4 regions of the Kluyvera chengduensis genome follow, and region 2 is predicted to be linked to each of the others. Evidence: predicted binding sites of a transcription regulator. Region 2 holds the regulator's gene; each other region holds the start of a gene.
The links. Region 2 encodes PurR, which represses purine synthesis genes. Its sites were predicted from a motif close to CANGCAAACGTTTGCNTG; they were not measured.
Positions count from the first base shown of each region.

Region 1: carA (glutamine-hydrolyzing carbamoyl-phosphate synthase small subunit) is a predicted target of PurR. The motif match lies at 2,476-2,493, and genes of this name have one in related genera.
Region 3: purM (phosphoribosylformylglycinamidine cyclo-ligase) is a predicted target of PurR. The motif match lies at 1,627-1,644, and genes of this name have one in related genera.
Region 4: glyA (serine hydroxymethyltransferase) is a predicted target of PurR. The motif match lies at 3,244-3,261, and genes of this name have one in related genera.

Region 1 covers NZ_JBIQOI010000006.1:125,309-130,500, reverse strand. Annotated here, with positions in the region: gene carB (carbamoyl-phosphate synthase large subunit) at 1-1,217, opposite strand, end outside; gene carA (glutamine-hydrolyzing carbamoyl-phosphate synthase small subunit) at 1,236-2,384, opposite strand; gene dapB (4-hydroxy-tetrahydrodipicolinate reductase) at 2,841-3,662, opposite strand; gene ACH1XZ_RS16175 (alanyl-tRNA editing protein) at 3,932-4,564, opposite strand; gene ACH1XZ_RS16170 (LysR family transcriptional regulator) at 4,657-5,192, shown strand, end outside.
Region 2 covers NZ_JBIQOI010000002.1:110,906-116,097, reverse strand. Annotated here, with positions in the region: gene punC (purine nucleoside transporter PunC) at 1-217, opposite strand, end outside; gene punR (DNA-binding transcriptional activator PunR) at 331-1,242, shown strand; gene purR (HTH-type transcriptional repressor PurR) at 1,261-2,286, opposite strand; gene cydH (cytochrome bd-I oxidase subunit CydH) at 2,582-2,671, shown strand; gene ACH1XZ_RS06140 (MFS transporter) at 2,832-3,998, shown strand; gene sodB (superoxide dismutase [Fe]) at 4,080-4,661, opposite strand; gene ACH1XZ_RS06130 (C40 family peptidase) at 4,784-5,192, opposite strand, start outside.
Region 3 covers NZ_JBIQOI010000001.1:112,569-117,760, reverse strand. Annotated here, with positions in the region: gene ACH1XZ_RS00490 (6-phospho-beta-glucosidase) at 1-1,394, opposite strand, end outside; gene purM (phosphoribosylformylglycinamidine cyclo-ligase) at 1,701-2,738, shown strand; gene purN (phosphoribosylglycinamide formyltransferase) at 2,739-3,377, shown strand; gene ppk1 (polyphosphate kinase 1) at 3,630-5,192, shown strand, end outside.
Region 4 covers NZ_JBIQOI010000001.1:45,972-51,163, forward strand. Annotated here, with positions in the region: gene cadC (lysine decarboxylation/transport transcriptional activator CadC) at 197-1,726, opposite strand; gene hmpA (NO-inducible flavohemoprotein) at 1,861-3,051, opposite strand; gene glyA (serine hydroxymethyltransferase) at 3,378-4,631, shown strand; gene ACH1XZ_RS00225 (DoxX family protein) at 4,755-5,177, opposite strand.

The sequences.
Region 1 (5,192 bases), on a different contig from region 2:
GCGCCGACTTCCAGGCCGCGCAGCGCTTTCTGCAGGGATTCCTGCTGCGTGCGGCCAATCGCCATCACTTCACCAACAGATTTCATCTGCGTGGTCAGACGGTCGTTCGCGCCAACAAACTTCTCGAAGTTGAAGCGTGGAATCTTCGTCACAACGTAGTCGATGGACGGCTCGAAGGACGCCGGGGTACGGCCGCCGGTGATGTCGTTCATCAGTTCGTCGAGGGTGTAACCCACTGCCAGCTTGGCAGCCACTTTCGCAATCGGGAAGCCGGTTGCTTTGGAGGCCAGCGCCGAGGAGCGGGATACGCGTGGGTTCATTTCGATAACAATCAGGCGACCGTCTTTCGGGTTCACCGAGAACTGTACGTTAGAACCACCGGTTTCTACGCCGATTTCACGCAGTACCGCCATCGAGGCGTTACGCATGATTTGGTATTCTTTGTCGGTCAGAGTCTGCGCTGGCGCCACGGTGATGGAGTCACCGGTGTGGATGCCCATCGCATCGAAGTTTTCGATAGAGCAGACGATGATGCAGTTGTCGTTCTTATCACGCACCACTTCCATCTCGTACTCTTTCCAACCGATCAGCGATTCATCAATCAGCAGCTCGTTGGTTGGTGAGAGATCCAGACCGCGTTCGCAGATTTCTTCGAACTCTTCGCGGTTGTAGGCGATACCGCCACCGGTGCCGCCCATGGTGAAGCTTGGGCGGATGATGCATGGGAAGCCGACGTCAGCAGCAACTGCCAGCGCTTCTTCCATGGTGTGCGCGATACCGGAACGCGCGGTGTCGAGGCCGATTTTCTTCATCGCGACGTCGAAACGGCGACGGTCTTCTGCTTTATCAATCGCGTCGGCGGTGGCACCAATCATGGTCACGCCGAACTCTTCGAGCACGCCCTGACGTTCCAGTTCCAGTGCGCAGTTCAGCGCGGTCTGGCCGCCCATGGTTGGCAGAACTGCATCCGGACGCTCTTTTTCGATGATTTTGCGTACCACTTCCCAGTGAATCGGCTCGATGTAGGTCGCATCGGCCATTTCCGGGTCGGTCATGATGGTGGCCGGGTTGGAGTTCACCAGAATGACGCGGTAGCCCTCTTCACGCAGCGCTTTACACGCCTGGGCACCGGAGTAGTCAAACTCACACGCCTGACCGATAACAATCGGGCCCGCGCCCAGAATCAGGATACTTTTTATGTCTGTACGTTTTGGCATGGCTCTTATTACTCCTGATTATTTCGCGGACTGACGGTATTGCTCAATAAGCTCGATAAAGTGGTCGAACAGCGGCGCCGCATCGTGCGGGCCCGGGCTCGCCTCTGGGTGGCCCTGGAAGCTGAACGCCGGTTTATCGGTACGGTGAATCCCCTGCAGGGTACCGTCGAACAGAGATTTGTGGGTCACGCGCAGGTTGGCTGGCAGCGAGTCTTCATCAACCGCGAAGCCGTGGTTCTGTGCGGTGATCATCACCACGTTCTTGTCCATATCTTTCACCGGGTGGTTACCACCGTGGTGACCAAACTTCATCTTGATGGTCTTCGCACCGCTCGCCAGCGCCAGCAGCTGATGGCCGAGGCAGATGCCAAATACCGGAACGTCGGTCTGGAGGAATTTTTCAATCGCGTCGATGGCGTAGTCGCACGGTGCCGGGTCGCCAGGGCCGTTGGACAGGAACACGCCGTCTGGATTCATCGCCAGGACTTCTTCGGCGGAGGTTTTCGCTGGCACCACCGTCAGGCGGCAGCCACGGTCAACCAGCATGCGCAGGATGTTGCGTTTCGCGCCAAAATCGTAGGCCACGACGTGGAACGGCAGTTCTTCTTCGGACTTCGCTTCCGGCAGGTCACCCGCCAGCGTCCAGCTACCCTGCGTCCAGCTGTAGGATTCAGCCGTGGTCACTTCTTTTGCCAGGTCCATCCCATTTAAGCCTGGGAACGCTTTGGCTTTTTCTAAGGCCAGCGTAGCATCCAGGTTATCGCCTGCGATGATGCAGCCGTTCTGAGCGCCCTTCTCGCGCAGCAGTCGCGTCAGCTTACGAGTATCGATATCGGCAATCGCCACGATGTTATGGCGCTTGAGGTAAGAAGAGAGGTCTTCGGTGTTGCGGTAGTTGCTGGCAATCAGCGGCAGGTCGCGAATAACCAGACCCTGAGCGTGAACCTGAGAAGACTCTTCATCGGCGGCGTTGGTGCCGACATTACCAATATGGGGATAAGTAAGAGTGACGATTTGGCGAGAATAGGAAGGATCAGTGAGGATTTCTTGATAACCGGTCATTGAAGTATTGAAAACGACTTCCCCAACCGCCGAACCCGTTGCCCCGATGGCCCGACCGTAAAACTGGGTTCCGTCTTCCAGAACCAATAGCGCTGACTTAATCAAAACACCCTCCAGAGAATATTTACTCGCTTTATTTGCATATTAATGCATAACAATGGCACAAATCAATGCAAATCTGCTTACCGACGTATTTCTGGCAAACGGCGGCATTCTAGAGATAGCCTCGGCAAATGTCTACCTTAAAGGACAATTTTTATTATTATTTTGCGCCATTGATGTGACAGCAAGGCGATAGCCATCAAAAAGATCAACTAACTCATTGTAGAAAACGCTTGCGGAGCAGGAAGAGTGTTAAATTTCGACGAGGGGAGTAAAAAAGTAGACCAGATGGTCAAAATTTACATTTAACCAACAAATCTTAGATAGATAACATCTAAAAATAAGAGATTCATAATAAAACAACCAAAAAAACAGATAAAATAAAGGGCAATAAAATATTGCCCTGTGTAATCAATTGATTATGACTACAATAACCACATCACGATGGGTAATAAATACTTATAGTTCATTCAAATTCAACACATCACGCATATCAAAAAGACCATTTTTCTTAGCTTTTAGCCACAGTGCCGATCTTACCGCGCCGTTAGCAAAGGTCATGCGGCTGGAAGCCTTATGCGTAATCTCTACACGCTCGCCGATATCGGCAAACATTGCAGTGTGTTCACCGACAATGTCTCCGGCGCGAACGGTGGCAAAACCAATGGTGCCCGGCACGCGTTCGCCGGTATAACCTTCGCGGGAGTAGACCGCGCAGTCCTTCAGATCTTTATCCAGCGCCCCGGCGATTGCTTCGCCCATCGCCAGCGCCGTGCCCGATGGCGCATCCACTTTATGGCGGTGGTGCGCTTCAATAATTTCGATATCGGTATAATCACCCATCACTTTCGCCGCTTTCTCCAGCAGCTTGAGCATGACGTTAACGCCGACGCTAAAGTTGGCCGCGAAAACGATCGCAATCTCTTGTGAAGCTTCGCGAATAGCCTGTTTACCGGCATCATCGAAACCGGTGGTGCCAATGACCATGCCTTTACCGTGCTGACGACAAAACGCCAGATGCGCCAGCGTGCCTTCCGGACGGGTAAAATCGATGAACACGTCAAAATCATCTTTTACCGCTTCCAGGCTGCTCTGAACGGTGACGCCAGATTTTCCTGCGCCCGCCAGTTCACCGGCATCGCTGCCCAGTAAAGAAGAGCCTTCACGCTCCAGCGCAGCCCCTAATTGAACCCCTTCCATCGCCAGGGTTGCCTGGATTAACTGCCGTCCCATGCGGCCGCCAGCGCCAGCAATGGCGACGCGGATTTGTGCTTCATGCATAGCTATTCTCTTTTGTTAAAATTGCGTAAATCGTTTTCAGAGTAACCAGCCCGCTGCAGGGTCGCCAGCCGAAAACGCCCATAATTAGAATTTAATGATAAACAGAGAGGAATATCAGTAAAAGACATGATTCATCCCGTAGGATGAATCATTGCCGCCGCAAAGGAAAGAAGTCAAACGCGCTCAGGATGGCGCAAGACGATGGAAAAATAACGGGAAAACCGAGCAGTGACCAGCGAATCCGCGAAGATAATTTCGCCAGGCGCGTTTTACGCCTCGAGCGTATAGTTGACGATCATCTGCCCCTTTTTCATCTTCACTTGGGTAATCGTCACCGGCCCAATGTCCGAAAGATGGGCAACGTGGGTTCCCCCGCACGGGTAAGCCGGGAGATGGCCAAAACCAACCTGACGCAACCCATCGGCGAAGGTCACCTGTCGGGCAAGATTTTCCGCCTGCCAGGCGCTGATTTTTGCCAGCAGCGACGGCGCATCCGGCAGCGTGCCGTTTCCAGCGGCGGCGAAAGTAATACGCCCCTCATTGGGCCAATGGTGCGCTTTTACCGGATGCCAGCCGTATTCGGTTCCCGCCAGACCAATCAAATGCCCCGCAGAATGCAGCCGGGCGTGCAGCTGGCGCTGCGCGGCATCCACGCGCAGATTCACGGCGCCGGGAGATAACGGTTTTGCCACGATATGCAGCACATCATCACCGCGCGACAGCACCGCTTCAACCGGCTCATCATCAATCCAGCCCACATCCGCAGGCTGCCCGCCGCCCTGCGGGTGAAATAGCGTGCTATCCAGCACCACCGCGTAGCGCCCGTCCGGCTCTGGCGTACAACTCAGCACGTTAGCCTGGCCTTCAGTGTTATCGCAGGTGTAGTAAAGACGTTCAGTCATGATTGTTCTCCTCTTGATGAGAAGAGTATATTCACTTTATCAACGGCGATAATCCCGCGCCCACTCAATGCATCTTTGCCTGGTACGCACAAATGAACCCTAACCTTCTTCCCGACCTGGCCACCTTTGTGTTGATCATCGACCAGGGCAGCTTTACCGCGGCGGCAAAAGCCGCCGGAGCCACACCTTCCGCCATCAGCCGCAGCGTGTCGCGCCTGGAGCAGGCGCTGGGCAGTAAGTTGCTGCATCGCACCACCCGCAAGCTGGCACTGAGCGAGACGGGGAAAATGGTGTATGAACACGCACAGGAGATGCTGAATGCCGCGCAGATGGCGCTGGATTCCGGCAGTAGCCGCCAGCAGGTGGCGCAGGGCAAGCTGACCGTGAGCGTGCCGAAAGCGGTGGGACGTTTTGTGATTCATCCGCTGATGGCTGAGTTCCTGGAACGCTACCCGGACGTCGACGTGTGTCTGCGCCTTGAAGACCGCTATATGGATTTGATTGACGACGGCATCGACCTGGCGCTACGTATCAGCCAGTCACCCTCCCCCGGCCTGTACGGCAAAGCGCTGATGCCGGTGAGCCATGTGATTTGCGCCACTCCAACGTATTTACGTCAGCACGGCAC
Region 2 (5,192 bases):
TAGGCTTACGACCATAGCGATCCGACAGCGGTCCCCACAACAGTTGTGCGACGGCGAAGCCGGCCAGAAACAGGCTGAGGCTCGCACTAACGGCGGAGGCCGGCGTTTGCAGGTCTTCCTGAATGGCGGCAAAAGCCGGGAGATACATATCGGTGGCCAGAAATCCTAATACGCTCAATCCCGCGAGCCAGACTAAAAATCCTTTCCCAGGTTGCATAAACTTCGCCCTTTTTATCATGAGTAAACGATGCCGCTGAGTGTAGAGAGTGCATAACGGCTTGTGAAACGCTAATATTTGCGTCATGGATTCAAAATATTTGAAGGCAAAAAATGTGGTCTGAATATTCTCTGGAAGTGGTTGATGCAGTCGCGCGCAACGGCAGCTTTAGCGCCGCGGCGCAGGAATTACACCGCGTGCCTTCTGCGGTGAGCTACACGGTACGCCAGCTTGAGGAGTGGCTCGCCGTGCCGCTGTTTGAACGACGTCATCGCGACGTAGAACTCACCCCAGCGGGGGCGTGGTTTTTGAAGGAAGGACGATCTGTTATCAAAAAAATGCAGATCACCCGTCAGCAGTGCCAGCAAATCGCTAACGGCTGGCGCGGACAGTTGGCAATTGCTGTCGATAATATCGTGAAGCCTCAGCGTACTCGTCAGCTCATCGTCGATTTCTATCGGCATTTCAGCGATGTGGAACTGATTGTTTACCAGGAAGTATTCAACGGCGTCTGGGATGCGCTGGCTGACGGTCGTGTGGAGCTGGCGATTGGCGCCACCCAGGCGATTCCGGTCGGCGGTCGATTCGCGTTCCGCGATATGGGGATGCTCAACTGGCACTGTGTGGTTGCCAGCACGCATCCGTTGGCCCGGATGGACGGTCCGCTTAGCGACGACGTGTTGCGCAACTGGCCGTCGCTGGTGCGGGAAGATACGTCGCGATCTCTGCCGAAGCGTACGACCTGGCTGCTTGATAACCAGAAACGTGTGGTCGTACCGGATTGGGCCTCTGCGGAAACCTGTATCTCGGCCGGGCTTTGCGCGGCAATGGTGCCTGGACATCAGGCGCAGCCGTGGCTGGAAAGCGGAGAGTGGGTAGTGTTACAGCTTGAAAACCCGTTCCCGGATGCCGCCTGTTGTCTGACGTGGCAGCAAAGCGAAGCGTCGCCGGCCTTGAACTGGCTGCTGGAGTATCTGGGGGATAGCGAGACGTTAAATGAAGAGTGGTTACGGACACCCGAGTAGGGTGTCCGTGGGTAACGCTTAGCGGCGGTAGTCGCGGAACGGACCGTCGGCTACGGAGCGACGTTCGATGAGACGCGGATGCACCTCAATCGATTGCGACGTCTCGCGCTTGCTGACGATACGATCCATCAGCATATTGAAGGCCGTTTCGCCGAGTGAATCTTTCGGCTGATGAATAGTGGTCAGTGCTGGGGTGAAGAAACGAGAGTTGCGCACGTTGTCATAACCGATCAGCGAAATATCCTGCGGTACGCGTAGCCCCATTTCATCGGCCGCACACAGGGCACCCATCGCCATAATGTCGCCGCCGCAGAAGATAGCGGTAGGGCGCGGATGCTGTGACAGGATTTGTTGCATCGCGCGATAGCCTGACTCAGGCTCAAAGTCACCCTGCACAATCCAGTTGGCTGGCACGTTAATTTGCGCTTCTTCCATGGCCTTCATAAAGCCCGCCAGACGGCCAGCGCCGGTGTTACGCTCCAGAGGACCTGGGATCACGCCAATGTCGCGGTGCCCGCGCTCAATCAAGTAACGGCCCGCGGTGTAACCCCCTTCAAAGGCGTTATCGATAACGGAGTCGGTAAAGTCCGCTTTGGCTTCACCCCAGTCCATCACGACCATCGGGATGTGACGGTACTCTTCCAGCATCGTCAGCAGCGACTCTGGGTATTCAGAGCACATGACCAGCAGGCCATCAACGCGCTTTTGCGCCATCATTGACAGGTAGGCGCGCTGCTTTTCCAGGTTGTTCCAGGCGTTGCCCAAAATTAGGGTATAGCCTTTCTCAAAGCAGTTTTTCTCAACAGCTTCGATAATTTCGGCAAAGTAGGCCGCTTCGCTGCTGGTTGCCAATAAGCCAATCGATTTGGTGTGGTTGACCTTGAGACTACGGGCAACGGCGCTTGGCGAGTAGTGCAGCTCTTTAATAGCCGCCCAGACGGCTTCACGTGTCTCTTCAGCCACAAAACGCGTCTTGTTAATTACATGTGATACGGTTGTAGTGGAAACGTTTGCGCGCTTCGCTACATCTTTAATAGTTGCCATTCCATCTCACTCCAGACCCTGGCCTGCCCCTGATAAAATCGAAAGGAAAACGTTTGCCTTCACACACCCTGACGCAATTTTATGGATTGCGATTCGCCGGGAAAACGATACAGGACGACAGGAGGGGGTCAATGGCCGGTACGCTTATAAATAAGCGTCGAATTTTGACTTATCCTGGCGCAAAGTGGAAGAGCAAAAACCAACATCCTGCTAAAACTGTGAAGATTTTTGCGCAATACTGTGCAAAAATGAGTTAGCTCAGTTTTGCTGTGGAAATAAAAAGGAGAAAAAATTGATGAGTACCGAACTTAAGCTGTCGCTCTCTACCACCGTTATTACGCTGGCGCTGATTGTCGCCGCCGCGTTGACTGCTGTTCTGCACTAATTCCTCTGCGAGGGAGCGTCCGCTCCCTCCTGTTAGATTATTACCTGATTCGCAATAATCTTTTGCTGTTTTGCACACTTCTGTTTTTCTGTGATTGATGTCATGCTTTTGCATTATGTCCTTATGCCGCGTCTGTGGTGCGGCCAATCGGAGCTTAAGCATGAAAATTAACTTCCCCTTACTGGCGTTAGCCGTCGGTGCCTTTGGCATCGGCACCACCGAGTTCTCGCCGATGGGGCTTTTGCCGGTCATCGCTAAAGGGGTGGACGTCTCCATTCCTGCGGCTGGGATGCTGATCAGCGCCTATGCGGTCGGCGTGATGGTCGGTGCGCCGTTGATGACGCTGCTGCTTTCTCATCGTGCTCGTCGTAATGCGCTGATTTTTCTGATGGCGATTTTTACCCTCGGCAACGTGCTCTCTGCCATTGCGCCGGATTACACCACGCTGCTGTTGTCGCGCATTATTACCAGCCTTAATCATGGCGCATTCTTCGGTCTGGGCTCGGTGGTGGCGGCGAGTGTCGTGCCAAAACATAAACAGGCGAGCGCAGTAGCCACCATGTTTATGGGGCTGACTATCGCGAATATTGGTGGTGTGCCTGCCGCGACGTGGCTGGGCGAAACCATCGGCTGGCGCATGTCGTTCCTGGCGACCGCCGGGCTTGGCATTATCGCGATTCTGGGTCTGTGGTTCTCGCTGCCGAAGGGCGGGGCGGGCGAAAAACCGGACGTGAAACGCGAACTGTCGGTGCTGGTGCGTCCGCAGGTACTATCAGCGCTGTTAACCACCGTGCTGGGCGCGGGCGCGATGTTTACACTCTATACCTATATTTCTCCGGTGCTGCGTACCATCACTCACGCCACTCCGGGCTTTATTACCCTGATGCTGGTGCTGATTGGCGTAGGCTTCTCTATCGGTAACTACCTTGGCGGTAAATTCGCAGACCGCTCGGTGAGCGGGACGCTGAAAGGCTTCCTCGGCTTGCTGATGGTGATTATGCTGGCCATACCTTTCCTTGCGCAAACGCAGGTAGGTGCGGCGTTCAGCATGGTGGTCTGGGGTGCGGCAACCTTCGCGGTGGTGCCACCGCTGCAAATGCGCGTGATGCGCGTGGCTCACGAAGCACCAGGCCTTTCTTCCTCGGTGAATATCGGGGCGTTTAACCTGGGTAACGCACTGGGTGCGGTTGCGGGTGGGGCGGTTATCTCCGGCGGTCTGGGGTATAGTTTCGTGCCGGTAATGGGGGCGATAGTGGCGGCTCTGGCGTTACTGGTTGTTTTCCTCGGCGGACGTTCTCGCGGTGAAGAAGCCCTGGCCAGCCAGTAAAAACAAAAACGCAGAAGGTCTCCCTTCTGCGTGATACGAGATAACCCGGCGAAGCGTTGCGATGCCGGGTTATTTTTTTGCTTACGCTGCCAGATTCTTAGCGACGAATTCCCAGTTAACCAGAGCCCAGAAGTGCTCCAGATAGTTTGGACGCGCGTTGCGGTAATCGATGTAGTAAGCGTGTTCCCACACGTCAACGGTCAGCAGCGGCGTCGCGTCGGTGGTCAGCGGGGTCGCTGCGTTAGACGTAGAGACGATAGCCAGGGAGCCGTCGGCTTTCTTCACAAGCCAGGTCCAGCCAGCGCCGAAGTTTTTAACCGCGGCATCGGTGAACTGCGCTTTGAATTCAGCGAAGCTGCCGAAGGATTTGGTAATGGCTTCAGCGACTGCACCGGTTGGTTCGCCACCGGCGTTTGGTGCCAGGCAGTTCCAGTAGAAGGTGTGGTTCCAGACCTGCGCGGCGTTGTTGAACACGCCGCCTTCAGAAGAACGCACGATCTCTTCCAGCGTCTTGCCTTCAAACGCGGTGCCTTTGATCAGGTTGTTCAGGTTAGTGACATAGGTCTGGTGGTGTTTGCCATAGTGATACTCAAGCGTTTCCACGGAAATGTGTGGGACCAGAGCGTCTTTGGCATACGGTAATGCAGGTAATTCGAACGACATTGCTTCTCTCCTTATTATATTTGTACACTCAATAACCATGTACTGAGTAGGGATAGAGTAGCAAATTAAAAGGTGAGATAAAAGATAAGCTTACCCCGTTTATTAACAAACGGGGTAAGTGATTAACGAATTGTCTTAGGGGTGACAACGCGGCGGGCACCGACGTAGTGACGTACCCAATAATCTTCGCTCAGCGAGGTTATCTGGATGTCCTGGCCGGTACGCGGAGACTGAATAAATTTGCCGTTACCGACATACACGCCAACGTGATCGGCGGTACCGCGACCCTGAGTGCGGAAGAAAACCAGATCGCCACTTTCTAGCTCGCCACGTTCAACCGGACGCGCATCGCGCAGGTGATACATTTCGTTGGCGGTGCGTGGGATACGAATATTGACCAGATCTTTATAAGCGTAATAGACCAGACCGCTGCAATCGAAACCGGTACGCGGGGAGTTGCCACCCCAGCGGTAAGGCTTACCTAACTGCCCCATCAGCTTATTCATCGCGGTTTTCTGTACTTTCTGCACG
Region 3 (5,192 bases), on a different contig from region 2:
TACCAGGCAAAAGATTTTTTACGGCTGCGCGCCAACGTGCCGTTACCTTCGTTGTCTTTATCGACATAGATAAAGCCGTAGCGTTTCTTCATTTCGCCGGTACCGGCGGACACCAGGTCAATACAGCCCCACGGGGTGTAGCCCATCAGATCCACGCCGTCTTCCACGACCGCTTTTTTCATTTCGGCAATATGCGCAGAAAGATAGTCGATGCGATACTGGTCGTTCACCGTGCCGTCGCTCTCCAGCACGTCAATCGCCCCGAAGCCGTTCTCCACGATAAACAGCGGCAGCTGATAATGGTCGTAGAACCAGTTCAGGGAGTAGCGCAGCCCCACCGGGTCAATCTGCCAGCCCCAGTCAGATTTCTGCACGTACGGGTTGGAGACCAGGCTGGTGGTTTCATCGTAGTCGAGCTGCGGGTTATCGTCGGTGGCCTTGGTGGCAAACGACATATAGTAGCTAAAGCCGATGTAATCGACGCAGCCTTCAGTCAGCGCCTGGCGGTCTTCGTCAGTGATATCCAGTTCAAAACCGCGACGCTCGAAGTAGTTCAGCAGATGCTGTGGATATTTGCCGCGCACGTGCACGTCGGTGAACCAGTAGCGGCGGTGCATGGCGTTCATCGCCATCATCATATCGTTTGGCGCACAGCTCAGCGGGTAGATTGGGCACATGGCAATCATGCAGCCAATTTGCAGCGCAGGGTTGATTTCATGCCCGGCTTTCACCGCTAGCGCACTCGCCACCAGCTCATAGTGCGCGGCCTGATACATCACCGGCTCACGGTCTTCCCCCGGCTGATACTTCAAGCCAGAGTTAGTGAACGGCGCAAAATCTTCGTGGAAGTTCGCCTGGTTGTTGATTTCGTTGAACGTCATCCAGTACTTCACTTTGTGCTGGTAACGGGTAAATACCACTTTGGCAAAGCGAACGAAGAATTCAATTAGCTTACGGTTGCGCCAGCCGCCGTATTCGGTAACCAGGTGATACGGCATTTCGAAGTGCGACAGGGTAATAACCGGTTCGATACCGAGCTTCAGGCATTCATCAAACAGGTCGTCATAGAACTGTAGGCCTGCTTCGTTTGGTGTCAGCTCGTCGCCATTGGGGAAAATACGCGTCCAGGCAATAGAGGTACGGAAGCACTTATAGCCCATTTCAGCGAACAGCTTTAGATCGTCTTTATAACGGTGGTAAAAGTCGATGGCTTCGTGGTTCGGATAATTTTTTCCTGGCAGTACGCCGTTGGTGATTTCGCGCGGCACACCGTGCGCCCCGGCGGTCATCACGTCCGCCACACTCACGCCTTTTCCGCCTTCCTGCCAACCGCCTTCAAGTTGGTGTGCGGCTACCGCGCCGCCCCAGAGAAACCCCGCTTTGAATCCAGACATATCTTTCCCTCGTTAAACAGTAAGTTGTCGCTGCGAATAATGCTGATTGAAATGGTAAACCGCGCCGTTCAAAAAAAAGAAACCGGTTTCATTAATATGATGTGGATTGTGCGAAAGGGATGCAAGGACAAGGGTGTACCCGGTTTCATTTTCGTGAGCAGTATCATATTTGACCGATATATAGGTGGAAACAATGGAAAATCCGGACGGCAAAAATTGGGATCAGAATAGGCTCGCAAACGTTTGCCTGGACTGATAGAATTGCGCCGATTTTTCTTGCTATCGCAAACGCGTGGAGACTTAGCAGTGACCGACAAAACCTCTCTCAGCTATAAAGATGCCGGTGTTGATATTGACGCAGGAAACGCTCTGGTTGACCGTATCAAAGGGGTGGTGAAGAAAACTCGCCGTCCAGAAGTGATGGGTGGATTAGGCGGTTTCGGCGCACTGTGCGCGCTGCCACAAAAATATCGCGAACCGGTGCTGGTTTCCGGCACTGACGGCGTTGGCACCAAATTGCGTTTAGCGATGGATTTAAAACGTCACGACACCATCGGGATCGATCTGGTAGCCATGTGCGTGAACGACCTGGTGGTTCAGGGCGCTGAGCCGCTGTTCTTCCTCGACTACTATGCGACCGGTAAGCTCGACGTTGATACCGCCGCAAGCGTTATCAGCGGCATCGCTGAAGGCTGCCTGCAGTCTGGCTGTGCGCTGGTTGGCGGCGAAACCGCTGAAATGCCGGGCATGTACCACGGCGAAGATTACGACGTGGCCGGTTTCTGCGTCGGCGTGGTTGAGAAATCAGAAATCATCGACGGTAGCAAAGTGACCGACGGTGACGTGCTGATTGCCCTCGGCTCCAGCGGCCCGCACTCTAACGGCTATTCGCTGGTGCGTAAAATTGTTGAAGTCAGCGGCTGCAACCCGGACACCACCCAACTGGAAGGCAAAACCCTGGCCGACCACCTGCTGGCGCCAACCCGTATCTACGTGAAATCGATTCTGGAACTGATTGCCAGCGTTGACGTTCACGCCATTGCGCACCTGACCGGCGGCGGCTTCTGGGAAAATATCCCGCGCGTGCTGCCAGACAACACTCAGGCCGTTATCGATGAATCCTCCTGGCAGTGGCCGGCGGTATTCAACTGGCTGCAGGATGCCGGCAACGTAAGCCAGCATGAAATGTACCGTACCTTCAACTGCGGCGTGGGCATGGTTATCGCGCTGGCGGCTGACCAGGCTGACAAAGCAATTGCGCTGATGAACGAAAAAGGTGAAAACGCGTGGAAAATCGGCTATATCAAAGCCTCTGATTCCGAACAGCGTGTGGTCATCGAATAAATGAAAAATATCGTGGTGCTGATTTCCGGCAGCGGCAGCAACTTACAGGCAATTATTGACGCCTGTGAGCAGAAAAGGATTCCTGGCACCATTCGAGCGGTATTCAGCAACAAGGCCGATGCGTTCGGCCTTGAGCGGGCGCGCGAGGCGGGCATACCCCAGCACGCACTGGCGGCAAGTCAGTTTGCCAGCCGCGAGGCCTTTGACCGCGAGCTGATGCATGAAATTGACGCCTATGCGCCCGATGTCGTGGTGCTGGCGGGCTATATGCGCATTCTGAGCGCTGAGTTCGTTCAGCACTATCAGGGCAAGCTGCTCAACATCCACCCTTCCCTGCTGCCAAAATACCCTGGGCTCAATACCCACCGCCAGGCGCTCGATAACGGCGATACAGAACACGGCACCTCGGTGCACTTTGTCACCGAAGAGCTGGACGGCGGACCGGTTATTTTGCAGGCCAAGGTACCGGTTTTTGACGGCGATGATGAAGAGGAAATCACCTCTCGCGTTCAGGCGCAGGAGCACGCTATCTATCCTCTGGTGGTGGGCTGGTTCCTTAACGGTCGCCTGAAGATGCAGGATAATCACGCCTGGCTTGATGACGTGAAGCTGCCGCCGGAAGGCCATGCCGCAGAATAAATTATGCCGCTGTAGGCCTGATAAGCGTAGCGCCATCAGGCACGCCGCGAGCACATTACCGGATGGCGGTGTAAACGTCTTATCCGGCCGACATGAATAACCAAAGAGGGCCTTTATGGCCCTCTTTTTTATGCAAATCAGGATAACTGTCATACTTAGATGACACAGTTGGACATAGCCCGGCAAAGCTAGCAATATAAACAGTGAGACGACTTTGCCGCGTCCCGTGAACAAACCGGAGTGTAAGTAGTAATGGGTCAGGAAAAACTGTACATCGAAAAAGAACTGAGCTGGTTGTCATTCAACGAGCGCGTCCTCCAGGAAGCGGCAGACAAAAGTAACCCGCTGATTGAACGCATGCGTTTTCTGGGGATTTACTCCAACAACCTCGACGAATTCTATAAGGTCCGCTTTGCAGAGCTGAAGCGCCGCATCATCATTAGTGAAGAACAGGGCGTAACCACGCATTCCCGTCACCTGCTGAGCCGTATTCAGGCGCGGGTGCTGAAAGCCGATCAAGAGTTTGATGGCCTGTACAACGAACTCCTGCTGGAGATGGCGCGCAACCAAATCTTCCTGATTAACGAACGCCAGCTTTCCGTGAACCAACAGGGTTGGCTTCGCCACTACTTTAAACAGCATCTGCGCCAGCATATCACCCCGATTCTGCTGAACCGGGAGACCGACCTGGTCCAGTTCCTGAAAGACGATTACACCTACCTGGCCGTTGAGATAATCCGCGGCGATGAGATCAACTACGCGCTGCTGGAGATCCCGTCAGATAAAGTGCCGCGCTTCGTTAACCTGCCACCTGAAACGCCGCGCCGCCGTAAGCCGATGATCCTGCTCGATAACATCCTGCGTTACTGTCTGGATGATATCTTCAAAGGCTTCTTCGACTACGATGCCCTCAACGCCTACTCCATGAAAATGACCCGTGACGCCGAGTACGATCTGGTACACGAGATGGAGTCGAGCCTGATGGAGCTGATGTCCTCAAGCCTGAAGCAGCGTCTCACCGCTGAGCCGGTACGCTTTGTGTATCAGCGCGATATGCCAGATGCCATGGTAGAAATGCTGCGTAAAAAGCTGACCATTTCCCGCTACGATTCCATCGTGCCGGGCGGTCGCTACCATAACTTTAAAGACTTCATTGGCTTCCCGAACGTCGGCAAAGCCAACCTGGTCAACAAACCGATGCCGCGCCTGCGCCACATCTGGTTTGATAAGTTCCGCAATGGCTTTGATGCCATTCGCGAACGCGATGTGCTGCTCTACTACCCGTATCACACCTTTGAGCACGTGCTCGAGCTGCTGCGTCAGGCCTCGTTTGACCCGAACGTGCTGGCCATTAAGATCAACATCTACCGCGTGGCGAAAGACTCACGCATTATTGATGCGATGATCCATGCCGCCCACAACGGTAAAAAAGTTACCGTGGTCGTGGAGCTGCAGGCGCGCTTTGATGAAGAAGCCAACATCCATTGGGCGAAACGCCTGACCGAAGCGGGCGTTCACGTTATCTTCTCCGCGCCGGGGCTGAAAATTCACGCCAAGCTGTTCCTTATCTCCCGTAAAGAGGGCGATGACGTGGTGCGTTACGCGCATATTGGTACCGGCAACTTTAACGAGAAAACGGCGCGAATCTACACCGACTACTCGTTAATCACCGCCGATGCCCGTATCACCAACGAAGTGCGTCGGGTGTTCAACTTTATTGAGAACCCGTACCGCCCGGTCACCTTCGACTATCTGCTGGTATCGCCGCAGAACTCGCGTCGTCTGCTTTATGAGATGATCGACCGTGAAATTGCC
Region 4 (5,192 bases), on a different contig from region 2:
GAGGTCTTTACCTTTTTTGATTAACACATCAGGATAAAAACTTTATATCAGGAAAAGGTAAATGGCTTCTAATTACAAGTGGTTAGGTGGTGGTATTCCATAAGGTGAAATGTTGTCGCAGGGTAACAAATAACACCTTGCGACAACATCAATATTACATTAGGAGTGCGATTATTTAACCGTGATAATGGAATTGTTAGGCTGGCGATGACTCTTTAGCTAAAAAAGACTGTAAGTACGGAACTATTTTCTCAATGGATGTCTGGAATACACCATTTTGGATCCAGTACAGCGTGTTCTCGCCCGGTCGTAAATTAAAAGCTGTAATATAGGCATCAGCCGCCAGACGACTCTCGCCTTTCATTTCATAAACTTTACCCAGCAGTACGTAGTTAAGCCATGACATCTCAATTTCAATGCTTTTATTCACGGAATCAAAAGCGTTGTCGATGTTGCCTTTGCTTAAATAATCTATGGCTTTAATTCGATACAGTATGGAGCTGCCTTGAATCTCCGGCATTTGTTCTACCCGCGCTAATTCTTCATTTAGGGCGGCCAATTGCTGAGTATCAAAAGGTTGTTGTGATTGGCGTAAGATATCCACCATTGCCTTTTGTGCATAGGCGTAAGCGAAGCCGGGTGAGGATTTCGTGATGTTCTCAAGCAGCGTGCTGGCCTTGTTTAACGATGGTGCATCACCCACAGAAACCAGCTGCAGCGCCTGGTAAAACTGTGCCAGCGCCTGAGTTTCCGGCAGCTTCAGTCGGGTCAGTTGCTTCTGCATCTCTTCTGGCCACGGCTGCGCCAGCGCGCTGGAGAGGCTATCGAACAGATCGCCCTGGATGGAGACCAGGTTGCTATCGGTGACAAAATAGCGCTTATCAAGCATGGTTGAGCCATCAGCGTTGTCGATAAGCAGTACCGACATAAAGCACTGCTGGGCGCGGTAGTGGCGTTGATTCACAAAGCTGATAGTCAGCGTCTTCCCGGAACTGCTCGGTTCATTCACGTTGTAGTTGGTTTTGTCGTGAACCATAAAGGTGGAATAGGTGTTCAGCGAGGTGGTAATCAGCGTGCCGAGGCCGATGGCATAAGACTGCTGCGAGGCCCAGTTATTACAGGATGAGCCCGGCTCAAAGCGGACATCAACATCGCGTGGGTTAAGCAGCAGATGGGTGCGCGTGACCTGCGGATGCGGGCGCACCACGCTCAACAGGACCATGGCAATCAGCACGCCAAGCGATAGTGTAAAGGCACACTGGGTCCAGAAGTTGGCAAACCAGCGGCGTGGTTTCTGCTCGAAAACGGCGGCGGACGCAGGGCTTTGTGCGGGTGCGACAGGGGCGCTAGCAGCGGTAGTTACGGGCTGTGACTCAGTAGCTTCACCTTGTATTTCAGACTCGCTAAGCCAGGTCACGGGGGCCGTAAGCTGGTAGCCACGTTTCGGCACGGTAATAATGTATTCAGCGTGGTTATCGCCACCGTCTCGCAGCGATTTACGCAGTTCAGAAATACTCTGAGTGACCACATGGCTGGTCACAATATTCCGCATCCAGATATTATCAATCAGCTCGTCGCGGCTGAGCACTTCTCCAGGATGACGGGCAAAATACATCAGTAGATCGATTAATCGAGGTTCCAGAGTGAGCTGGCGTCCAGGACGGCTAATTTGATTCACTGAAGGCGTGACAAGCCATTCCCCAACGCGCACAAAGGGTTGTTGCATAAAAATGAGTCACCAAAGGAAATGAAATAGATAAGTGAGCAATCATAACACAGCTCACTACTCTATTTTTTGACCGGGAAGAGCGAAGAAAGAGGGGAAGGCGGGGAGTTTCCTACCCGCCTGGAAAGAAAAGATTACAGAACTTTATGCGGGCCAAAGCATTCGTAATGGATGCTGTCGGCGTTGACGCCAAGCTCAACGAGCTGTTTTGCCGCGTGCTGCATAAAGGCAACCGGGCCGCACAGGTAGAATTGCATCTGCGGGTCTTGCAGCTTATCGGCAAGCGTTGAAAGCGCCATCAGGCCTTCGCTGTCGAATGCGCCGGACTGGCGGTCCGCGTCGGTCGGGGTGCGATACCACAGGTGTGACGTGAAGTTCGGCAGCGCGCTGCCCAGCGTTTTCACTTCATCGGCAAAGGCGTGAACGTCGCCGTTTTCGGCTGCATGGAACCAGTTAACCTGTGCCGGGTGGCGGTTTTTCGACAGCGTATCCAGCATCGCCAGCATTGGGGTTTGCCCCACGCCGCCGGAAATCAGCGTGACCGGTGTTTGCGGCGTGACGTTCAGGAAGAAGTCGCCCGCAGGTGCAGCCAGATAGACCACATCACCTTCTTTAGCCGCATTATGCAGCCAGTTTGATACCTGGCCGCCGTTTTCACGTTTCACGGCAATGCGATAGCCTTTGCCGTCCGGCTTGCGGGTCAGCGAGTACTGACGAATTTCCTGATACTCGAAATCTTCCGGCTTCAACCATACCGCCAGATATTGACCTGGCTGATAATCCGCCACCGGCTGACCGTCTACCGGTTCCATCTCGAAGCTGGTAATCAGGTCACTGCGCGGGGTTTTTTTCACGATGCGGAAGGCGCGGGTGCCTTCCCAACCGCCGGTTTTGCTGGCGTTATCCTGATAAATCTCGGCTTCGCGGTTGATAAACACGCCCGCCAGCACGCCGTAGGCTTTGCCCCAGGCGTCCAGCACTTCCTGGCCTGGGCTAAACATCTCATCCAGCGTCGCCAGCAGGTGCGCACCGACGATGTTGTACTGCTCTGGCTTAATCTGGAAGCTGGTGTGCTTCTGGGCAATCTTCTCTACCGCTGGCAGCAGCGCAGGCAGATTTTCAATATTGCTGGCGTAGGCGGCAATGGCGTTAAACAGCGCCTCACGCTGGTCGCCGTTACGCTGATTGCTCATATTGAAAATCTCTTTCAGCTCCGGATTGTGGGTGAACATCCGATCATAAAAGTGGGCGGTGAGCTTCGGGCCGGTTTCAACGAGCAGGGGAATAGTGGCTTTTACGGTGGCGATGGTTTGAGCGTCTAGCATGGCAGGTCTTCCTTTCAATGTTATCTAATGTTGCATGTTAAATGCATCTTATAAAAATACCCCTGCTTTGTAAATGGTTCTTTGAAAGAATGCACCATTGCGGTTACAACTTGAATTATTCACATCACAATCCTGAAAAGAAATCCGTTTCCCCTCCGTAGGCCTTTATTCCTCAATCCCTTGTGTGGCGCGGAGGTAAACGTTTGCGTAATTTCGTTTGTCAAGACCTGTTATCGCAGAACTAATCAGTTATACTGTTGGCCGTTGTCCAATTGGACTGCCTTTTCAGGCCAAAATTTAATTGTTAGCTGAGTCAGGAGATGCGGATGTTAAAGCGTGAAATGAACATTGCCGATTATGATGCCGAACTGTGGCAGGCTATGGAGCAGGAAAAAGTACGTCAGGAAGAGCACATCGAACTGATCGCCTCCGAAAACTACACCAGCCCGCGCGTTATGCAGGCGCAGGGTTCTCAGCTGACCAACAAATACGCTGAAGGTTACCCAGGCAAACGCTACTACGGCGGTTGCGAATACGTTGATATCGTTGAACAGCTGGCGATTGACCGCGCGAAAGAACTGTTTGGCGCAGACTACGCTAACGTGCAGCCGCACTCCGGCTCTCAGGCTAACTTCGCGGTCTACACCGCGCTGCTGCAGCCGGGCGATACTGTACTGGGTATGAACCTGGCACAGGGCGGCCACCTGACTCACGGCTCCCCGGTTAACTTCTCCGGTAAACTGTATAACATCATCCCTTACGGTATTGATGAGTCCGGTAAAATTGACTACGACGAGATGGCTAAGCTGGCTCAGACCCACAAACCGAAAATGATCATCGGTGGCTTCTCCGCATACTCCGGCGTTGTAGACTGGGCAAAAATGCGTGAAATCGCAGACAGCATCGGTGCTTACCTGTTCGTCGACATGGCGCACGTCGCCGGTCTGATTGCCGCAGGCGTTTACCCGAACCCGGTTCCACATGCTCACGTTGTGACCACGACTACCCACAAAACCCTGGCCGGTCCACGCGGTGGCCTGATCCTGGCGAAAGACGGTAGCGAAGAGCTGTACAAAAAACTGAACTCCGCCGTGTTCCCAAGCGCGCAGGGTGGCCCACTGATGCACGTTATTGCGGGTAAAGCGGTTGCGCTGAAAGAAGCGATGGAGCCAGAGTTCAAAGTTTACCAGCAGCAAGTTGCTAAAAACGCCAAAGCAATGGTGGAAGTATTCCTGAACCGTGGCTACAAAGTGGTTTCTGGCGGTACTGAGAACCACCTGTTCCTGCTGGATCTGGTGGATAAAAACCTAACCGGTAAAGAAGCGGATGCTGCACTGGGCCGCGCTAACATCACCGTTAACAAAAACAGCGTACCGAACGATCCTAAGAGCCCGTTCGTGACCTCCGGTATTCGTATCGGTTCCCCAGCGGTAACTCGCCGCGGCTTCAAAGAAGCTGAAGTGAAAGAGCTGGCTGGCTGGATGTGTGATGTGCTGGACAACATCAACGATGAATCCGTCATCGAAAGCGTCAAAGCGAAAGTGCTGGATATCTGCGCTCGCTTCCCGGTTTACGCGTAATCGCTAACCGTAAGATGCAAAAAAGGCCGCGTATGCGGCCTTTTTTTATGCCTGATGGCGGCTGCGCCTTATCAGGCCTATAAGCGTGGTAGGCCCGATAAGCGTAGCGCCATCGGGCAATTTTCAGCGCCTATCCAACGAAATTTTCCCCGGCCCAACAATCGCCAGCAGCAAGAACGCCCCTGAAATACTGATGTTCTTGTAGAAGTTAATCATGTTTGGCACCACCGCATCACCGGTCATGTTCCAGAAGTGGTGGCCAATCACCGCTGTCCCCAGGGTGTAGAAAATAAAAATCACCGCCAGCGGACGGGTAAAGAAGCCCAGAATCACCAGAATAACGGCAGGCACTTCCATCACAATCGCAATAATGGCGGCGAGAGAAGGCATCGGGGCGCCCGACGCCGCCATATACTGTACCGTTCCGTCGAAGTGGAGCATTTTGGGATAGCCGGAGAGAATAAACAGCAGGACGATAGCGATACGGGCAATCAACAGTAACAGATCGCGCGAAGCGCCGAAGTCGAGATAACGGAGAGCGTTCATGGTCATTCCATTGTG